Regions from separate parts of the Kitasatospora paranensis genome, predicted to be linked through region 1. Evidence: riboswitches for the same ligand, from Rfam matches in the RefSeq annotation. Region 1 holds a riboswitch; each other region holds the start of a gene.
What was found. Region 1 has a riboswitch for cobalamin ahead of ABEB13_RS25385 (ribonucleoside-diphosphate reductase subunit alpha). Riboswitches for the same ligand answer to the same signal wherever they lie in the genome.
Positions count from the first base shown of each region.

Region 2: it holds a riboswitch for cobalamin, as region 1 does, so the genes downstream of both, nicT (Nickel transporter NicT) here and ABEB13_RS25385 (ribonucleoside-diphosphate reductase subunit alpha) in region 1, are expected to answer to the same signal.
Region 3: it holds a riboswitch for cobalamin, as region 1 does, so the genes downstream of both, ABEB13_RS28840 (cobalamin biosynthesis protein) here and ABEB13_RS25385 (ribonucleoside-diphosphate reductase subunit alpha) in region 1, are expected to answer to the same signal.

Region 1 is NZ_BAABKV010000001.1:5,270,832-5,276,546, forward strand. It holds partial or broken gene def (peptide deformylase) at 1-55, shown strand, start outside; gene ABEB13_RS25380 (ribonucleotide-diphosphate reductase subunit beta) at 129-1,124, opposite strand; gene ABEB13_RS25385 (ribonucleoside-diphosphate reductase subunit alpha) at 1,154-3,544, opposite strand; cobalamin riboswitch at 3,745-3,876, opposite strand; gene ABEB13_RS25390 (hypothetical protein) at 4,260-4,544, shown strand; gene ABEB13_RS25395 (LamG domain-containing protein) at 4,493-5,164, shown strand; gene ABEB13_RS25400 (glycosyltransferase family 2 protein) at 5,516-5,715, shown strand, end outside.
Region 2 is NZ_BAABKV010000001.1:6,999,173-7,004,887, forward strand. It holds gene ABEB13_RS33270 (nucleotidyltransferase domain-containing protein) at 1-70, opposite strand, end outside; gene ABEB13_RS33275 (phosphatidylinositol-specific phospholipase C domain-containing protein) at 203-1,249, opposite strand; gene ABEB13_RS33280 (ArsR/SmtB family transcription factor) at 1,480-1,842, opposite strand; cobalamin riboswitch at 1,926-2,143, shown strand; gene nicT (Nickel transporter NicT) at 2,176-3,318, shown strand; gene ABEB13_RS33290 (EamA family transporter) at 3,543-4,385, opposite strand; partial or broken gene ABEB13_RS33295 (XRE family transcriptional regulator) at 4,481-5,055, shown strand; gene ABEB13_RS33300 (type B 50S ribosomal protein L31) at 5,132-5,377, opposite strand; gene rpmG (50S ribosomal protein L33) at 5,488-5,652, opposite strand.
Region 3 is NZ_BAABKV010000001.1:6,060,314-6,066,028, forward strand. It holds partial or broken gene ABEB13_RS28830 (putative cobaltochelatase) at 1-842, opposite strand, end outside; partial or broken gene ABEB13_RS28835 (cobyric acid synthase) at 869-2,363, opposite strand; partial or broken gene ABEB13_RS28840 (cobalamin biosynthesis protein) at 2,360-3,330, opposite strand; cobalamin riboswitch at 3,422-3,603, opposite strand; gene ABEB13_RS28845 (helix-turn-helix domain-containing protein) at 3,826-4,515, shown strand; gene ABEB13_RS28850 (alpha/beta hydrolase family protein) at 4,611-5,715, shown strand, end outside.

The DNA.
Region 1 (5,715 bases):
CCCTGAAGCAGATGGCCGAGGGCACCCCAAGTACGCGACGGTGCCGAACGCCTGACGGCACGGCCGAGGCAACGGCGAAGGTCCGCCCCCGTACCGCGGGGGCGGACCTTCGCCGTTGCCGGCGGACTCTAGAAGTCGTCGTCGAAGGAGACCGAGCCCTCGACGGCGACCTGGTACGCGGAGACCCGGCGCTCGAAGAAGTTGGTCAGCTCCTGGACGTTCTGCAGCTCCATGAACCCGAAGGGGTTGGTGGAGCCGTAGCGGATCGGCAGGCCGAGCCGGGCGAGGCGCTGGTCGGCGACGGCCTCCAGGTACTGCCGCATCGACTCGGTGTTCATGCCGGGCAGGCCGTCGCCGCAGAGGTCCTGCGCGAACTGCAGCTCGGCCTCGACGGCCTCCTCCAGCATCGTGGTGACCTGCTTGGCCAGCTCGTCGTCGAAGAGGTCGGGCTCCTCCTCGCGGACGGTGTCGACCACCGACATGGCGAAGTCCATGTGCATGGACTCGTCGCGGAACACCCAGTTGGTGCCGGTCGCCAGGCCGTGCAGCAGGCCCCGGCTGCGGAACCAGTACACGTACGCGAAGGCGCCGTAGAAGAACAGCCCCTCGACGCAGGCCGCGAAGCAGATCAGGTTGAGCAGGAAGGCCCGGCGGTCGTCCTTGGTCTGCAGCGAGTCGATGTGGTCGACCGCGTTCATGTACGTGAAGCAGAACTGCGCCTTCTGGTGGATGGAGGGGATGTTCTCCACCGCCGCGAAGGCCGCCGCGCGGTCGTCCGGGTCGGGCAGGTAGGTGTCGAGCAGCGTCAGGTAGAACTGGACGTGCACGGCCTCTTCGAACAGCTGCCGGGACAGGTAGAGCCGGGCCTCGGGGGAGTTGATGTGCTTGTAGAGGCTCAGCACCACGTTGTTGGAGACGATCGAGTCGCCGGTCGCGAAGAAGGCGACCAGCCGGCCGATCATGTGCCGCTCGCCGTCGCTGAGCTTGGCGAGGTCGGCCACGTCGGAGTGCAGGTCCACCTCCTCCACCGTCCAGGTGTTCTTGATGGCGTCCCGGTAGCGGTCGTAGAACGACGGGTAGCGCATCGGGCGGAGCGTCAGTTCGAAGCCCGGGTCGAGCAGCATCTTCTGGCGGTCGGCGTCGGTCGGGGAGCTCACTGGCAGGCCTCGCAGGACTCGGGGTTCTCCAGGGAGCAGGCGATGGCGTCCTGCTCCTCCTGGCTCATGGTCGGCGCGGGGACCGGCACCGCGGTGGCGGTCCGGGCGCCGGTGGCGGCCTGGGCGATCCGGGTGGCCGGGCGCGAGCGCAGGTAGTAGGTGGTCTTCAGGCCGACCTTCCAGGCGTACGCGTACATCGAGCTGAGCTTGCCGATGGTGGGCGCGGCCATGAAGAGGTTCAGCGACTGGCTCTGGTCGATGTACGGCATGCGGGCCGCGGCCAGGTCGATCAGCGCGCGCTGCGGCAGCTCCCAGGCCGTGCGGTACAGCGAGCGGACCTCGACGGGCAGCCAGTTGAGCTCCTGCACCGAGCCGTTGGCCTCGCGCAGGGCGTCCCGGGTCTGCTGGTCCCAGACGCCGAGCGCCTTCAGCTCGCGCACCAGGTACGGGTTGACCTGGAGGAACTCACCGGAGAGGGTCTCGCGCTTGAACAGGTTGGACACCTGCGGCTCGATGCACTCGTACACGCCGGCGATCGAGGCGATGGTGGCGGTCGGCGCGATCGCCAGCAGCAGCGAGTTGCGCAGGCCGGTCTCCGCGATCCGGGCGCGCAGCGCCTCCCAGCGGCCGGTCCACTGCGGGGCGGCCGAGGCGAAGTGGTCGATGTGCAGCTCGCCGCGGGCGGCGCGGGTCTCGGCGTACGCCTCGTGGCGGCCGAACCGCTCGGCGAGGTCGGCGGAGCGCTCGTAGGCGGTGAGCATGATCCGCTCGGAGATCAGGGTGGAGAGGGCCTTCGCCTCGGCGGAGTCGAAGTCGATCCGCAGCTGGAAGAAGACGTCCTGCAGGCCCATGATGCCCAGGCCCACCGGGCGCCAGCGGGAGTTGGACGCACCGGCCTCGGTGGTCGGGTAGAAGTTGATGTCGATGACCCGGTCCAGGAAGGTCACGGCCGTGCGCACGGTGGCGTCCAGGCGCTCCCAGTCCATCGCACCCACCAGGTCGGCGGCGGTGGCGCCGGGCGCGACGTGGGCGCCGAGGTTCACCGAGCCGAGGTTGCAGACGGCCGTCTCGGAGTCGTCGGTGACCTCCAGGATCTCCGTGCACAGGTTGGAGGAGTGCACGGTGCGGCCGGGCAGCGCGGTCTGGTTGGCGGCCCGGTTGGAGGCGTCCTTGAAGGTCATCCAGCCGTTGCCGGTCTGCGCGAGGGTGCGCATCATCCGGGCGTACAGGGTCTGCGCCGGGATGGTGCGGACGGCCTTGCCGGCCAGCTCGGCCTTGAGGTACGCCTCGTCGAAGTCGGCGCCCCACAGGTCGACCAGCTCGGGCACGTCGGCGGGGGAGAACAGCGACCAGTCCTGGTTCGCGTTGACCCGGCGCATGAACTCGTCCGGGATCCAGTGCGCGAGGTTCAGGTTGTGGGTACGGCGGGCCTCCTCGCCGGTGTTGTCGCGCAGTTCGAGGAACTCCTCGATGTCCGCGTGCCAGGTCTCCAGGTAGACGCAGGCCGCGCCCTTGCGGCGGCCGCCCTGGTTGACCGCGGCGACCGAGGAGTCGAGGGTGCGCAGGAACGGCACGATGCCGTTGGACTTGCCGTTGGTGCCGCGGATGAGCGAACCGCGCGAGCGGATCCGGGAGTAGGACAGGCCGATGCCGCCGGCGTGCTTGGACAGCCGGGCGATCTGCGCGTACCGGTTGTAGATCGAGTCGAGGTTGTCCAGCGGCGAGTCCAGCAGGTAGCAGGAGGACATCTGCGGGTGCTTGGTGCCGGAGTTGAAGAGCGTCGGAGAGGACGTCAGGTACTCCAGACGGCTCATCAGCCGGTACAGCTCGGCGACCTCGGCCACCGACTGCTCGCTGTCGCCGACCGCCAGGCCGGCGGCGACGCGCAGCAGGAAGTGCTGCGGGGTCTCCACGACCTTGCGGGTGATCGGGTGGCGCAGCAGGTAGCGGGACTGGACGGTGCGCAGGCCGAAGTACTCGAACCGGTCGTCGCCCTGAGGGTCGAGCAGCGAGTCGAACAGGGCCGCGTGCCGGGCCACGAGGGCGGCGGTGGCATCGCCGATCAGGCCTTCGGCGTGGCCGACGGCGATCGAGGCGGCGAAGGAGACCGCCCCCTGCGAGACGGCCTCGTCCTGGATCTCCAGGGCGAGCAGCCGGGCCGCGAGCTTCGAGTACTGGGGGTCCTCGGCGATCATCGACGCGGCGGCCTCCACGGCCAGCCCGCGCAGCTCGGCGAAGTCCGAGCCGGCGTGGCGTCCGCGCAGCGCGGCGGCGGCGACGTGACCGGGGTCCACCTGGGGGAGGTCGGTGCTGCGGTCGGTGAGCAGCCGGAGCAACGCCGCACCGGGGTCGTTCCGGGCGGAGTCGGCGAGACCCTGGGAGGGCAGGGTGACTGAGGCAGCGACGGTCAAGGCGCACTCTCTCCTGTGGCGGCAGCGGTCGGGGCACCTCCCGGCTGGGGAGGCCGCCCGGGCCGGCGCGGCAGGGGAGGACGGCACGCCCGATCGTGATCGGGGCGCGCACCGCCCACCCGGCCCACCCGCGAGGCCCGGACGTACAGCTGTGCTTCATGGCCTCTGCGGGGAAGCCCTGTGGCACACGGTCGGCAGGTCCTCGGACTGTGCGGGCCCCGGCGTAGGGGAGCCTGCTCACCGTTGCGGGGCAGTCCCGGACTTCCACCGGATTCCCCTGCGTCGACAGCGAGAGTGAGCATACATGTTGTGGTGTCTCGTTGATGTACCCCCATATCTTGTGCACGGAGCGTGTCGCGTCCGTGTCGCGTCCGTGGCGCGGGCTGCCCGGAGGACCACGTTCCGCGCATCCGTCCCGCCCCCGACCTGCCCGTCCTGCTCACGGAATGGTCACCACCCGGGACCCTCGTGGGCGCCATGGCCTACGATCTCAGCTCATGAGCGACGGAACGGGAGCACCGCCCGGCTGGAATGGTCAGCCCGCATCCCAGGGGGGCCGTCCGGTACCCCCGAGGGTCAGGCGACGCAGGGTGGTCAGCCCTTCCCGCCGCAGGCCGGATTCGGCCCGCCGACGTTCCCTTCGCAGGCGACCCCGCCCCCGTGGCAGACGCAGCCGTCCGCCGGTTCCGCGATGCCGGACTGGGAGGCGCTCGCCGAGCGGCACGAGGCCAGGTCCCGCAAGCGCAAGCTGATGTGGACCGGCGGCATCGTGCTCGCGGCGGTCGTGCTCGGCGGTGCCGTCGGCACGGTCGTGGTCGGCGGCATGCACCACGGCCCGACCCCCGGCCCGACGGCCAGCGGCAGCAGTGCGGCCTCCCCCGCCCGTCCGGGTCCGGCGCCTCCGCGGCGGCCAACTCGCCCACCGTGGCCGGGCAGCCGGAGCTGCTCGCCGACCGCTCCGGGCAGTCGAACATAGCCATGGGGCCGGACGCGCAGCTGAGCGAGGTCCAGGGCGGCTGGGCGCTGCGGCTGCGCAGCAACGGCAACTCCTTCGCGCAGTCCGCCAACCAGGTCGTGGACGTCACCAAGAGCTTCTCCATCTCCGCCTGGGTCTACAACGAGGCTCCCGGCGGCTCCCGTTCGGCGATCAGTGAGGGCGACGGGGTCTCGTACTCCTTCGACCTGGCGCGGGACGACGCGAACGGCAAGCAGGCCTGGGTGTTCCGGGTCCAGACCAAGGACGGCGGCGCGGACGGCACGGTCGTCACCGCCACCGCCCCCACCACCCTGGCGACGGTCGGTCAGTGGGCGCTGCTCACCGGCGTGTACGACGCCGACCAGAAGGCCGTCACGCTCTACGTCAACGGGGCGTCGGCCGCCACCGAGAAGGTCGGCGGCGGCATCTGGGCCGGTCCGGGCCCGCTGCAGCTCGGCCGCAGCCGGCACCACGGCATCTGGGGCGGCAGCTGGGCCGGCGTCATCGGCCGCATCCTGGTCTGGGACAAGGCGCTGAATCCCACGCAGGTCGCCAGCCTCAAGGGCGGCGGCACCGGTCTGAGTGCCAAGCCCAGCGGCTCCTGGCTGGTCGGCGGCTGACGGTCCGTCCACTCCGCCGCCGGCCCCGCGAAGCCGGCGGTGTGGCCCCGCACACATCTGGCGTTGTGTCACAGCCATGCCCAGTATGAAAAGATGACGCCCGTTGGAACGGGGAAGCGACCGTCGGCTATCGTCGGGTCGCATCGGGTTGCGGTGTCGGCCGAACATGGTCGGCCGCGGCCCCGGGGGATCGGGTGTTCGACGCGTGAGGGGTCGACGGGCCATGGCCTGTGACCAACCCGGGCCGTCCGTACCGCACTGAACGTGCCGTCCCGATGCCCGCCCCCGGTCCTGCCGTTCGCCGCACGGGGGTGTGCGGCCACACGCAGCAGCTTTCAGGGGGAAGAGAGCGTGAACACTCTGTCCATCGTCATTCCCGCACTCAACGAGGCGTCAAACCTCCCGGCGGTGATGGGCACGGTGCCGGTGGCGGAGCTTGCCGCAGCCGGCTGGCGGACGGAGGTCGTGGTGGTCGACAACGCCTCCACCGACGACACCGCCGCGGTCGCCCACGCACTGGGTGCCCGGGTCGTCCACCAGCCCGAGCGCGG
Region 2 (5,715 bases), 1.7 Mb from region 1:
CGCCGACCCAGAAGTCAGTCCCCGCCCGCCGCAGCAGATCGACAACGGAGAGGACATCATCGGCTTCCATCACGGACTGCACCGTAGCCGACAGCACCCTGGCCAGGGAGCGCATTTTCCCCAGGCCGGTGACCGGCCAAAAATTCCTGGTGACCGGTCACCGGGGCCGCTCGCCGGCCGGCTGGGCACCGGAGAATGCGGGTCAGCCGCGGGGCAGTACCAGGGCCTGCACCTCGGGCAGGTGGCGCCAGTCGCTGGAGACGATGCTGGCGTGCGCCGCCGCAAGCTGGGTGGCGCGGGCCCGTGCCTCGTTGGCGGTGGGATCGGTGGCGCTGATCGCGGGGGCGACGTTCTGGGCGTCCGTCATCACCAGCAGATAGTGGCGGCTGTCGTACCAGGAGGTGTCTATGCCGCCGACGTAGGCCGAGGCGTCGCCGTCGAAGACCACGAACCAGGGCCGGATCCCGGCGTCGGTGTAGCCGGTGCGCGGGTCTCCGGAGGCGGCTCCGTGCACCGCCGGGAAGACCTGCGCCTGCCCGACCTTCCCGGCCGCGGCGAGGTTGCGCAGGTAGCCGCCGTACTCGACGTCGGTGTGCAGGGTGTCGAAGGGGTTGCCCTCCTCGACGGTGCCGGGAATGACATCGATCAGTACCCGTCCGGCCAGGGCCGCGCGGCTGGGCCAGTTACCGGCCCTGGCCGCCTCGTCGAGGGTGGAGTACGAACCACCGCCGGGCTTGGCAAGGAGATCGGCAGGGCGGAAGACGGTGTTGCCGAGATGTGCTGCGATCAGGCTGTCGAGCTGGGCGGGGCCCATACCGCGGTTGGCGGCGAAGCCGCCCTTGAGTTCGAGCTTGACGACGAGCGGGCCAGCGCCGGGGTGGGCGCCGAGCCAGACCCGGATGTCGTCGAAGCAGTTCTCCAGGTTCTTGTTGGTGCCGCCGCTGTACAGCTGGGAGGCGCTTGTTGCAGCGGTGCAGTTGTTGGAGTTGCCGAGGGGGTTGGAGTGGCTCACCTTCCACTCGGTGGTGATGGTGTCGGTCCAGACATCGAGCTCGATCATGCCCGTGCCGGTGTCCAGGCTCTGGGCGAGGAACGGGAAGGCGGCCGGGTCGTAGGTGTTGTGGATGCCGACGGTGGTGGCGGAGCCGAAGGGCAGGTCGCCGGTGCCGGTTGCACCGGAGGGCTGACCCGGGTTCAGGGCGGCGGCCGTGGCCAGCAGTCCCACAGCGAACGTACGGCGGAGCGTCACGGTGTCTCCTCGGGCGGATGCCTGGACGGCGGTCCGGGTGGGCCGCCGTCCGGCAGCATGGTGCACGGGAGCGACTTCAAGGTGACATGACAAGAAAACTTGGCTGAAGCTGACACTTCAACGGGCCGAGGAACATCCGCGTCGGGCAACATCCAGTGCGGGCTGGCGCGCCATGAAATGGTGGTGATCGGGAGGGGCGGGAGTAGGGGCCAGCATCCCCCGACACCCCGTCAGTCCTGCCGCCCGAGGACCCCGTGCGCGAGGAGTTCGGCGATGGCCGGGTCGGTCAGCCGGTAGCGGACCACCCGGCCGTCCCGCTCGCCGGTGACGACTCCTGCGGCGCGGAGCAGCCGCAGGGCCTGGGAAACGGCGGGGTCGCGTATTCCGGTTGCCACCGCAAGGTCGCTCACCGCGAGTGGGCCGGTTTCGTGGAGCGCGAGCAGCAGCGAGAGCCGCCCGGGGTCGGCGAGAAGGGCGAACCGCTCGGCCCACACACGTACATGCGCGGCGTCGCCGATGGCGGCGATCGCTTCGCAGACCCGATGGCCGTCGATGGTGCGGTGGCCGGCGCGGTCGGCGGGGACGAGGTGCATGCGGGCGATTCTCGCAGGTGCTCGGGCCGTGATCTTCAACACCTGCGCAGGTCTGCAGGCTTGCAGCTGTCATGGCGTCAGGCCTACGGTGGGCGGGCCGTGGTGCTCGGGAAGACCGGTGGTGGACCTCGTGGTCCCGAATCCGGAGCGGCCCTCGCCACTGTGATCGGGGTCATCCGTAGCCATCGGTGCCACTGGACGCGCAGCCGTCCGGGAAGGCCGGTTACGGAGTTCGTTCCGGGCCGGACGGCCGGGAGGGGAACCCGTCAGCCAGGAGACCGGCCGCGGCATCTCACGACGTCATTCCACGAGGTGCTGAAGCGTGATCCGCAGATGACCCTGCCCGTGACTGGTTCGACCCCGCCGCCTGCCGGGGCCGCAGGCGCACCGGTGTCCGCCGTTGCGCCCGCGGCCGCCTATCGGTGGGGTCGCGAGGACACTCTGCGTACCGCCGGACTGATGGCGGTGATTCTTGCCCTTCATGTGGTGGCGTTCGGAACGCTGTTCCTGCTGGTGGCGCCACACCACTACACCGTGGGGAACCAGGTGTTCGGGGCCGGCCTCGGCATCACCGCCTACACGCTCGGTATGCGGCATGCCTTTGACGCCGACCACATCGCGGTGATCGACAACACCACCCGCAAACTGATGGCGGACGGCCGGCGGCCGGTCTCGGTGGGCTTCTGGTTCGCGCTCGGGCATTCCTCGATGGTGGTGCTGATGGCGGCCCTGGTGGCGGGCGGCGCCAGGCTCGCGGGTGTGCTGATGGACGAGGACTCCACGATCCACCAGGTGCTCGGTGCGATCGGGACCACCGCCTCCGGCGCCTTCCTCTACCTCATCGCCGCGCTCAATCTGGTGGCGCTGACCGGCATCCTGCGGGTGTTCCGTGCGATGCGGCAGGGCCGTTTCGACGAAACGGAGTTGGAGGCTCAGCTCAACTCGCGCGGCCTGATGAACCGCATCCTCGGGCGGGCCACCCGGTCGATCTCCAGGCCCGGCCAGATGTTCCCGGTCGGGATGGTGCTGGGGCTGGGGTTCGATACGGCGACCGAGGTCACCCTGATGGTGATGGCGGGTTCGGGCGCGGCGGCCGGCCTCCCGTGGTACGGCATCGTCTGCCTGCCGTTGCTGTTCGCGGCCGGCATGAGCCTGTTCGACACGCTGGACGGCACGTTCATGAACTTCGCCTACCAGTGGGCGTTCTCCAACCCGGTGCGGAAGGTCTTCTACAACCTGACCATCACCGGGCTGTCGATCGCGGTGGCCTTTGTCATCGGCACCATCGAACTGGTGGCGGTGTTCCACGACAAGCTGGGTCTGACCGATCCGGTGAGCGGTTGGGTGGCCGGATTGAGCCTGGACAACGTCGGGTTCGTGATTGTCGGCCTCTTCGTGGTCGTCTGGGCGGCGGCGATCGGCTACTGGCGGATCGCCCGGGTCGAGCAGCGCTGGGCGTCGAGGTCGGACGGATGAACCTCACCTCCGGTGCCCCATGACCCGCTGCGCCCGTCACACCGCTGCGCCCCGTCACGCTGCTGGGCCCGCACCCCCGCACCGGCCCGTTGCCCCACGCCGCCCCGCACCCCGCAGGGCCCCGCATCCCGGCGGCGCCGTCCTGCGGTGCACAGCCATGGTCACGGGCATGGGTGCGCGCGTGCACGGGCGGGCATAGGCACGTGCCCGCACCCGTGCCCGCGCTACGCCGCCGCCAGCAGCACGGTTCCGAGGACGGCCAGTCCGGCGCCCGCGACCTGGACGCGGCGCAGGCGTTCCTTGAGCAGACCGCGAGCCATCAGTGCGGTCACCACGGGGTACAACGAGGCGAGCACGGCGGCCACGGCGGGCGCGCCGCCGTGCGAGGCAAGGGCGAAGGTGGCGTTGGCGCCGACGTCCGCGAGTCCGACGGCGGTCAGCGCGGGCAGGCTGGGGCGGATGGCTCCCGGTTCGGTGCGGCAGCCGCGGCCGGCGAGCAGGATGCCCATGCCGACGGCGACGTTGCAGAGCCTCTGGACGCAGAGAACCAGCAACAGGCCGCCATCGGTCGAGGCATGGGCGATGAGCGCCATGACCGCACCGAAGCCGAGAGCCGCCGCGAGGGTCAGGGCCAGTACCCGGACCCCGATCGCGGCCCCGCCGCTCTGCGGCCCGCCGGCCAGGGCCACACCGAGCACCGCGACGGCGATACCCGCGACCTGTCCGAGCCCGGGGCGCTCGCCGACCGCCAGGCCGACCCCGACCGGGACGGCGACCCCGACCGTGGCCAGCGGTGAGACCACGCCCATCGGTCCCAGTGCCAGCGCCCGGTAGAAGGCGAGGATCGCGAAGGGGCCGATGATTCCCGCTGCCACGGCGTACCAGAGCGCAGGCGAGGCGTCCCGCACCGCGCCGGTGGCGAGTACGGCCGCCAGCAGGACGGCGGCCGCCGAGCCCTGGGAGACCACCACGACGGTCTGTGCGGGCAGCCGCCGGGTGAGCGAGCCGCCCCCGAAGTCGGCCATCCCCCACAGCAGGCTGGCGGAGAGTGCGAGGAGCTGGGACACCACAGTGGACTCCGAAGTACTGTCGGATGGACTCATCGTTCGGTCGCAGCTTAGAACAGTGAAGTGAACTTTCCGACTCAATATTTTGGACTGACGTGCCTGATCTCGACCTCATCACCCAGGCCCTCGCCCGCAACCTCAAGCGGCTGCGCAACGAGCGCGGGTACACCCTCGACGCGCTGGCCGCCCGCTCCGGGGTGAGCCGCGGCATGATCGTGCAGATCGAACAGGGGCGCACCAATCCGAGCGTCGGCACCGTCGTCCGGATCGCCGACGCGCTCGGGGTCTCGATCGCCCGGCTGCTCGACTACGACGAGACGTCGGAGGTGCGGATCGTCACCGACGACCAGGCCGTGCAGCTGTGGGCCGGGTCCTCCGGCGGTTCCGGGGTCCTGCTCAACGGCATCGAGGCGCCCGGCCCCTTGGAGCTCTGGGAGTGGTTGATCATGCCGGGGGAGGGCCACACCTCGGACCCGCACCCGGCGGGGACGGTCGAGATCGCGCGGGTCGAACAGGGGAGCTCGTCCTGACCCTCGATGGCCGCGATCACGTCGTCCCGGCCGGATCCACGGCGTCGTACGAGGCCGGCTGGGCGCACGGCTACCGCAACGACGGCGATGTCCCGGTGCGGCTCACCCTCGTGGTCTCCGTTCCGCTGCCGCCCCGGTGAGCCCGTAATCTCCTCATGCCGCAGGCGCCCTCCCCGCGATGGGGAGGGCGCCTGCGGCGGTCGCTCCGTCGGCGGTTCAGCCGAGCCCGTAGCGGCGGCGGTACTGCTCGACCCGGCCCGCGGTGTCGAGGATCCGCGACCGCCCGGTGTAGACGGGGTGGCTCGCGGACGAGGTCTCCACGTCGATCACCGGGTAGCTGCGGCCGTCGGTCCACTCGACGGTTGAGTCGGAGGTCCTGGTCGAGCGGGTCAGGAACGCGAGGTCGCCGGTGCGGTCGCGGAACACGACCGGGCGGTAGGCGGGGTGGATGCCGTGCTTCATGGTGATTCCCTTCAGTGCCAGTGCCAGTGCCAGTGCCAGTGCCAGTGCCGGTGCGGTGCCGGTGCCGATGTCGGCCCGGCCGGTGCCGTGCGGCGCCGCTCTCGGGTCGGTCAGCGCTCCTCGCGGAACACCACGTGCTGCCGCGCAACCGGGTCGTACTTCCGCAGCACCATCCGGTCGGGGTCGTTGCGGCGGCTCTTGCGGGTCACGTAGCTCGTCCCGGTGCCGGCCGTCGACCTGAGCCGGACGATCGGGCGCAGCTCGTTGCGGGCCATGGGCTCCTCCTTCGGGCGGGTTCCGACCGCCAATCCGAAACGGTAATCATGTTCGCCCGGTGT
Region 3 (5,715 bases), 790 kb from region 1:
ATCACGATGTCCGCCCGCAGGCCGTCCACCTCGAAGGCGGCGCAGACCGCGGTGATCTGACGCAGCGCCGTGTCGGTGAGCTCCACCTGCGGCAGCAGCTCCCGGGCGGTGGTGATCCGGGCCGCGAGCGCCCGCTCGTCCGCGGCGAACCGCGCGGCGAAGCCGGCCGGGTCCGCGTCGTACGCCAGCCGGCGGCGCACCACCTCGGCGCGCTCGGCCGGCTCCCGGGTCGCCGCGATCTCCACCGTCAGCCCGAACCGGTCGAGCAGCTGCGGCCGCAGCTCGCCCTCCTCCGGGTTCATCGTGCCGACCAGCAGGAACCGCGCCGCGTGCCGCACGGAGACGCCCTCGCGCTCCACGTACGAGCGGCCCATCGCGGCCGCGTCCAGCAGCAGGTCCACCAGGTGGTCCTGGAGCAGGTTCACCTCGTCGATGTACAGCACGCCGCGGTGCGCCTTCGCCAGCAGGCCCGGCTCGTACGCCTTGACGCCCTCCGCGAGCGCCCGCTCCAGGTCGAGCGAGCCGACGATGCGGTCCTCGGAGACGCCGACCGGCAGCTCCACCAGCCGGGCGGGCCGGTCGGCGGCCGCCGCGCCGCCGTGCGCGCCGTCCGGGCACTGCGGGTCCGGCCCCGCCGGGTCGCAGGCGAACCGGCAGCCCTCGACCGTCGCGATCGACGGCAGCAGGCCGGCCAGCGCCCGCACCATGGTCGACTTGGCGGTGCCCTTCTCGCCGCGCACCAGCACCCCGCCGACGGCCGGCGAGACGGCGTTCAGCAGCAGCCCCAGCCGCAGGTCGGCCATGCCGACGATCGCGGTGAACGGGTAACGGGCATCGGTCATCTGCACATCAGGCCTTTCGACATCGCTCACGGCGCACCGGGCGGGACGAACGGGAGGCCGGCCGGCGCCCCGCCCTCGATCAGTTTCCACAGGGCGTCGGTGTCCGCGTGCTCCTCGATCAGCTCGCCCAGGCGGTCCAGCCGGGCCTCCCGGGCCGCCGCGAACGAGGTGTCCGGCGCCGGCACGAAGGCCCGCCCGGCGGCCGCCGCCACCTCGCGCAGCAGCGCCCGCCGGAAGCCGTCGTTCTCCAGCGCGCCGTGCCAGGTCGTGCCCCACACCGATCCGACCCGGCACCCGTCCAGGAACGCCTCACCGCCCTCCACCGCGACCACGCCGTGGTGGATCTCGTACCCCTCGACCCGCTCCCCGTACGCCTCGCCGACCGGCCGGCCCAGCACCTTGCGCGCGCCGAACACCACCCGGGTCGGCAGCAGCGCCAGGCCGTCGACCGCGCCCGCCTTCGACTCGACCTCGTCGACGATCTCGCGCGCCAGCATCTGGTACCCGCCGCACACCCCGAGCACCGGCTGCCCCGCCGCCGCCCGGGCCCGCAGCGGGCCCTCCAGGCCGCGCTCGCGCAGCCAGGCGAGGTCCGCGACGGTGGCCCGGGTGCCGGGCAGCACCACCAGGTCCGCGTCGGCCAGCTCCTCCGGTCTGGTCGCCCAGCGGACGAGGACCCCCGGCTCCTGGGCGAGCGCGTCCACGTCGGTGAAGTTCGACAGCCGGGGCAGGCGCAGCACGGCGACCCGCAGCACGTCCGCGCCGACCGGCCCCGGGTGCGGCCGCGCTCGACCGCGGTGGTGAGGTCCAGCGAGTCCTCGGCGTCCAGCCACAGGTCCGCCAGCATCGGCAGGGTGCCCAGCACCGGACGCCCGGTCAGCTCCCGCAGCATGTCCAGGCCCGGTGCCAGCAGCCGCGCGTCGCCGCGGAACTTGTTCACGAACCAGCCCGCCACCAGCGCCTGGTCCTGGGCGGAGAGCAGGGCCAGCGTCCCGTACATCGCCGCGAACACGCCGCCGCGGTCGATGTCGCCGACCACCACCACCGGCAGGTTCGCGGCCGTGGCCAGCCCCATGTTGGCGATGTCGCGGTCCCGCAGGTTGATCTCGGCGGGCGAACCGGCTCCCTCGCAGACCACCACCTCGTACCGGCTGCGCAGGTCGGCCAGGCACTCCAGGGCCCGCTCCAGCAGGACGGGCTTGCGCTCGCGGTAGTCCAGCGCGCCGACCTCGGCGACCGGGTGGCCGAGCAGCACCACCTGGCTGCGGCCGTCCGCGCCGGGCTTGAGCAGCACGGGGTTCATCGCCGCCTCCGGCTCGACCCGGGCGGCCTGCGCCTGCATCGCCTGGGCGCGGCCGATCTCGGCGCCGTCCGCCGTCACGAAGGAGTTCAGCGACATGTTCTGCGCCTTGAAGGGGCGACCCGCACCCCCTGCCGGGCCAGCCAGCGGCAGATGCCGGCCGTCACCACGCTCTTCCCGGCGTCCGAGGTCGTCCCCGCCACCAGCAGCGCGTTGCTCACGATCCGTTCCCCTTCCCACGGGTGCGTCCGCGGCGGACGGCACCACCCAGCGCCCGGGCTCCGACCGTCGCCGCCAGGGCGAGGATCCCCACCCGGCGCGACAGCCGGCAGGCCCGTTCGATGTCCGCGACGCCGACCGGCCGCAGCTCCGCCCCCAGCACCGGCCGGTGCTCCACCCGGGTGCCGTAGGCCAGGGTGCCGCCCAGCCGGACGCCGAGCGCGCCCGCGAACGCCGACTCGGCCTGACCCGCGTTCGGGCTCGGATGTGACGAGCCGTCGCGCCGCCAGACCCGCAGCGCCGTCCGCGGGTGCTCGGCGGCCGCGACCGTCAGCAGTGCCGTCAGCCGCGCGCCGGGCCAGCCCGCGACGTCGTCCAGCCGGGCCGCGGCCCAGCCGAACCGCAGGTGGCGGGGCGAGCGGTGACCGACCATCGCGTCCAGGGTGTTGACGGCACGGAAGGCCAGCAGCCCCGGCGCGCCGGCGACCGCCCCCCACACCAGCGCGTTGACGACGGCGTCGGCGGTGTTCTCCGCCACCGACTCGACCACCGCGCGGGCCACCTGCTGCTCGTCCAGCCCGCTCGGGTCGCGGCCGCACAGGTGCGGCAGCCGCCGGCGGGCGGCGGCCAGGTCGCCGGCCGCCAGGGCCCGGCCGACGGTGCGCGCCTCCCGGCTCAGCGAGGTGCCGCCCAGCACCGTCCAGGCCGCCGCCGCGGTGAACGCGGTGCGCGCCCCGGGGCGGCGCCCCAGCGCCCGCTCGACGGCCACCGCGCCTGCCGCCACGGCGCCCACGCTCAGCGCGGTGAACGCGGCCCCGGCGCCCCGGTGGTCGCGCCACAGCGCGCGCTCCAGCCGGCCGGCGGCGGTGCCGAACAGCGCCACCGGGTGGCCCCGACGGGGTCGGCCAGCGCGGCGTCGGCGAGATACCCGGCGACGGCGCCCAGCAGATAGGGGGAGGCGGGCCTCAGCCGTGGCACGGCGAGGCGTCCAGGGCGTGGTGGAACGGCGACCGCTGGGCAGCCTGCATGGCGTGCGTGTCCTCACTCAGGGTCCGCGCCCTGGATCGACGAACCGGCGGCGAGAGTCTCCTGGCTTCCGGGTCGAACGCACCCTCGGGCCTTCCGGCGACCCTGTGGCGGACCGCCGTGACCATGTGGTCGAGCGTGCTCCCCGGTGACAGTGGCGGGACCGCGCCGGACTCGCACCGGCTTCCTCTGCATGCCTCCGTATGGCGCAAGGATCCCATCACGCGCCGCGACCGGGCGTCAACAGAGCCTGCGGAGGGGTTGGTCACACACCGTCGCAGGTCCGGGGCGCCCTGACGCCGTCGCTCCCTCCGACGATCCTCCAGGATCGGCCGCCGCCGCTCGTAGGATCCTCCACCCGCCGTCCCGGGCCGCCGGCGACCGCTTCGTGTGTTCGGCGGGTGATGGCCCCGCGGGCCCGCCCGTACGTTCAGTCGCATGCGACGAAGACCGCCCCTCCCGCCGCCGGTGCCCTTCTCCCCGCAGGCCGCGCGGGCGCACCGGGCCGGGCTCGGCCTGACGCCCGGCCAGGTCGCCGAGGGGATGGCCGCGCACGGCGTCCGGCTGCTGCCCACCCACGTCCTCGCCTGGGAGAGCGGTGGGCTGCGCCCCTCCGAGGAGGAGTTCATCGCCCTCGCCCGCGCCCTGTGGTGCCCGCCCGCCCAGCTGATGGGCACCCCGCCGGCCACCCTGCGGGACCACCGGCTCGCCCGGGAGCTGACCGCCGACCAGGCCGCCCGCCGGATCGGCGTCTCCCTGCCGACCTACGCCCGGGCCGAGGCCACCGGCCACTGGGACGCCGACGAGGAGCAGAGCCACGCCCTGGCCCACGCCCTCGGCATCCCGCTGCGCACGCTCGTCCGGGTCACCGGCCGCCAGGAACAGCTGGAGCGGTGCCTGCGGCAGGTCGTCGACGGCCGCTGGCAGGCCCAGGCGGCCGCGGTGGCCCGGATGGTGCCGGCCCCGCCGGAGGTGCTCTCGGCGGCCCTGGCGGACCTTCAGAACGGGTACCGCGTCCCCTCGCACTGGGGCGCCTCGGCCCCGGCCGCCGACGGGCCGCCGGCCACCCCGCTGCCCGTCCGCTTCTGGGAACTGCTCGGCCGGCACCGCTTCGACATCCCGGTCTGACGGCCACGGACGGCCCCGCTCCGGTGGCCCGGGGCCGTCCGGGGGCGTGCACTGGAGACGCCATGCCGTCGCAGTCCAGCAGACCGGGGAGCGCCATGCGTTGGGGAACCGCCGCCGTCGTCGCCGCCACCGCCACTGCGGCCGGAGCCGGCGCCGCGGTGCTGCTGCTCGGCCGGCGGGCCTCCGAGCGCGCCGTCCGGCCGGGCTTCGCGGGCGCGCCCGCGCCGTCCGCCGCGGGCCTGCGCGTCCAGGCCCTCGCCCCCGACCGGGTCACCGTCACCCGCAGCGTCGAGACCGCCCGCCCGGGCCGCTACGCCCTGGAGTGGAAGGACGGCGGCCACGCCGTGGTCGGCGACGTGCTCGGCACGGGCCCGCAGGGCGTGACCCGCCGCCTGCTCGGCACCGACAGCGGCACGCTGCGCACCGGGCAGGAGGTCCGGCTCACCGCGCGGGTGTACACCGGGGACCCGGCCACCTCCGTCGGCCTCACCTACTCCGAGGGCGTGGTGGACGGCGAGCTCGGCCCGCTGCCGGCCTGGCACGTGGCCGGGATCCGCGGGCTCTGGGTGATCCTGGTGCACGGCCCGGGCACCGACCGCCGGCAGGCCCTGCCGGTGCTGCCGCTGCTGCACTCGCTGCGGCTGCCCAGCCTGGTGGTGAGCTACCGCGGCGACCCCGGCGCACCGGCCTCCCCGGACGGCCTCGGGCACTTCGGCGAGACCGAGTGGCGGGACGTCGACGCGGCCGTCCGCTTCGCCCGCGACCAGGGCGCCGGACGGATCGTCCTGTACGGGTGGTCGCTGGGCGCCACGATGGCGCTGCACACGGCGGCCCGGTCGCCGTGGCGGGAGTCGATCGCCGGGCTGGTGCTGGACTCCCCGGTGCTGGACTGGTCGGCCACCGTCCGCCGGGAGGCCACCCGGGCCGGCCAGCCGGGGCCACTGGCCGAGCTCGGTGCGCTGGCGGCCGAGGGGCGCTCCAAGGTCGACCTGGCGGGCTTCGCCCGGCTCGCGGACGGCACCGACCTGCACGTGCCCGCCCTGCTGCTGCACAGCCCGACGGACGAGGTGTCGCCCTGGGAGAGCGCCGCGCGGCTGGCCCGCCGCCGCGAGCAGCTGGTCAGCCTGCAGGCCGTGCCGGGCGCCGCGCACGCCGCGCTCTGGAACGCCGACCCGGACGGCTACACCGAGGCCCTGCGCC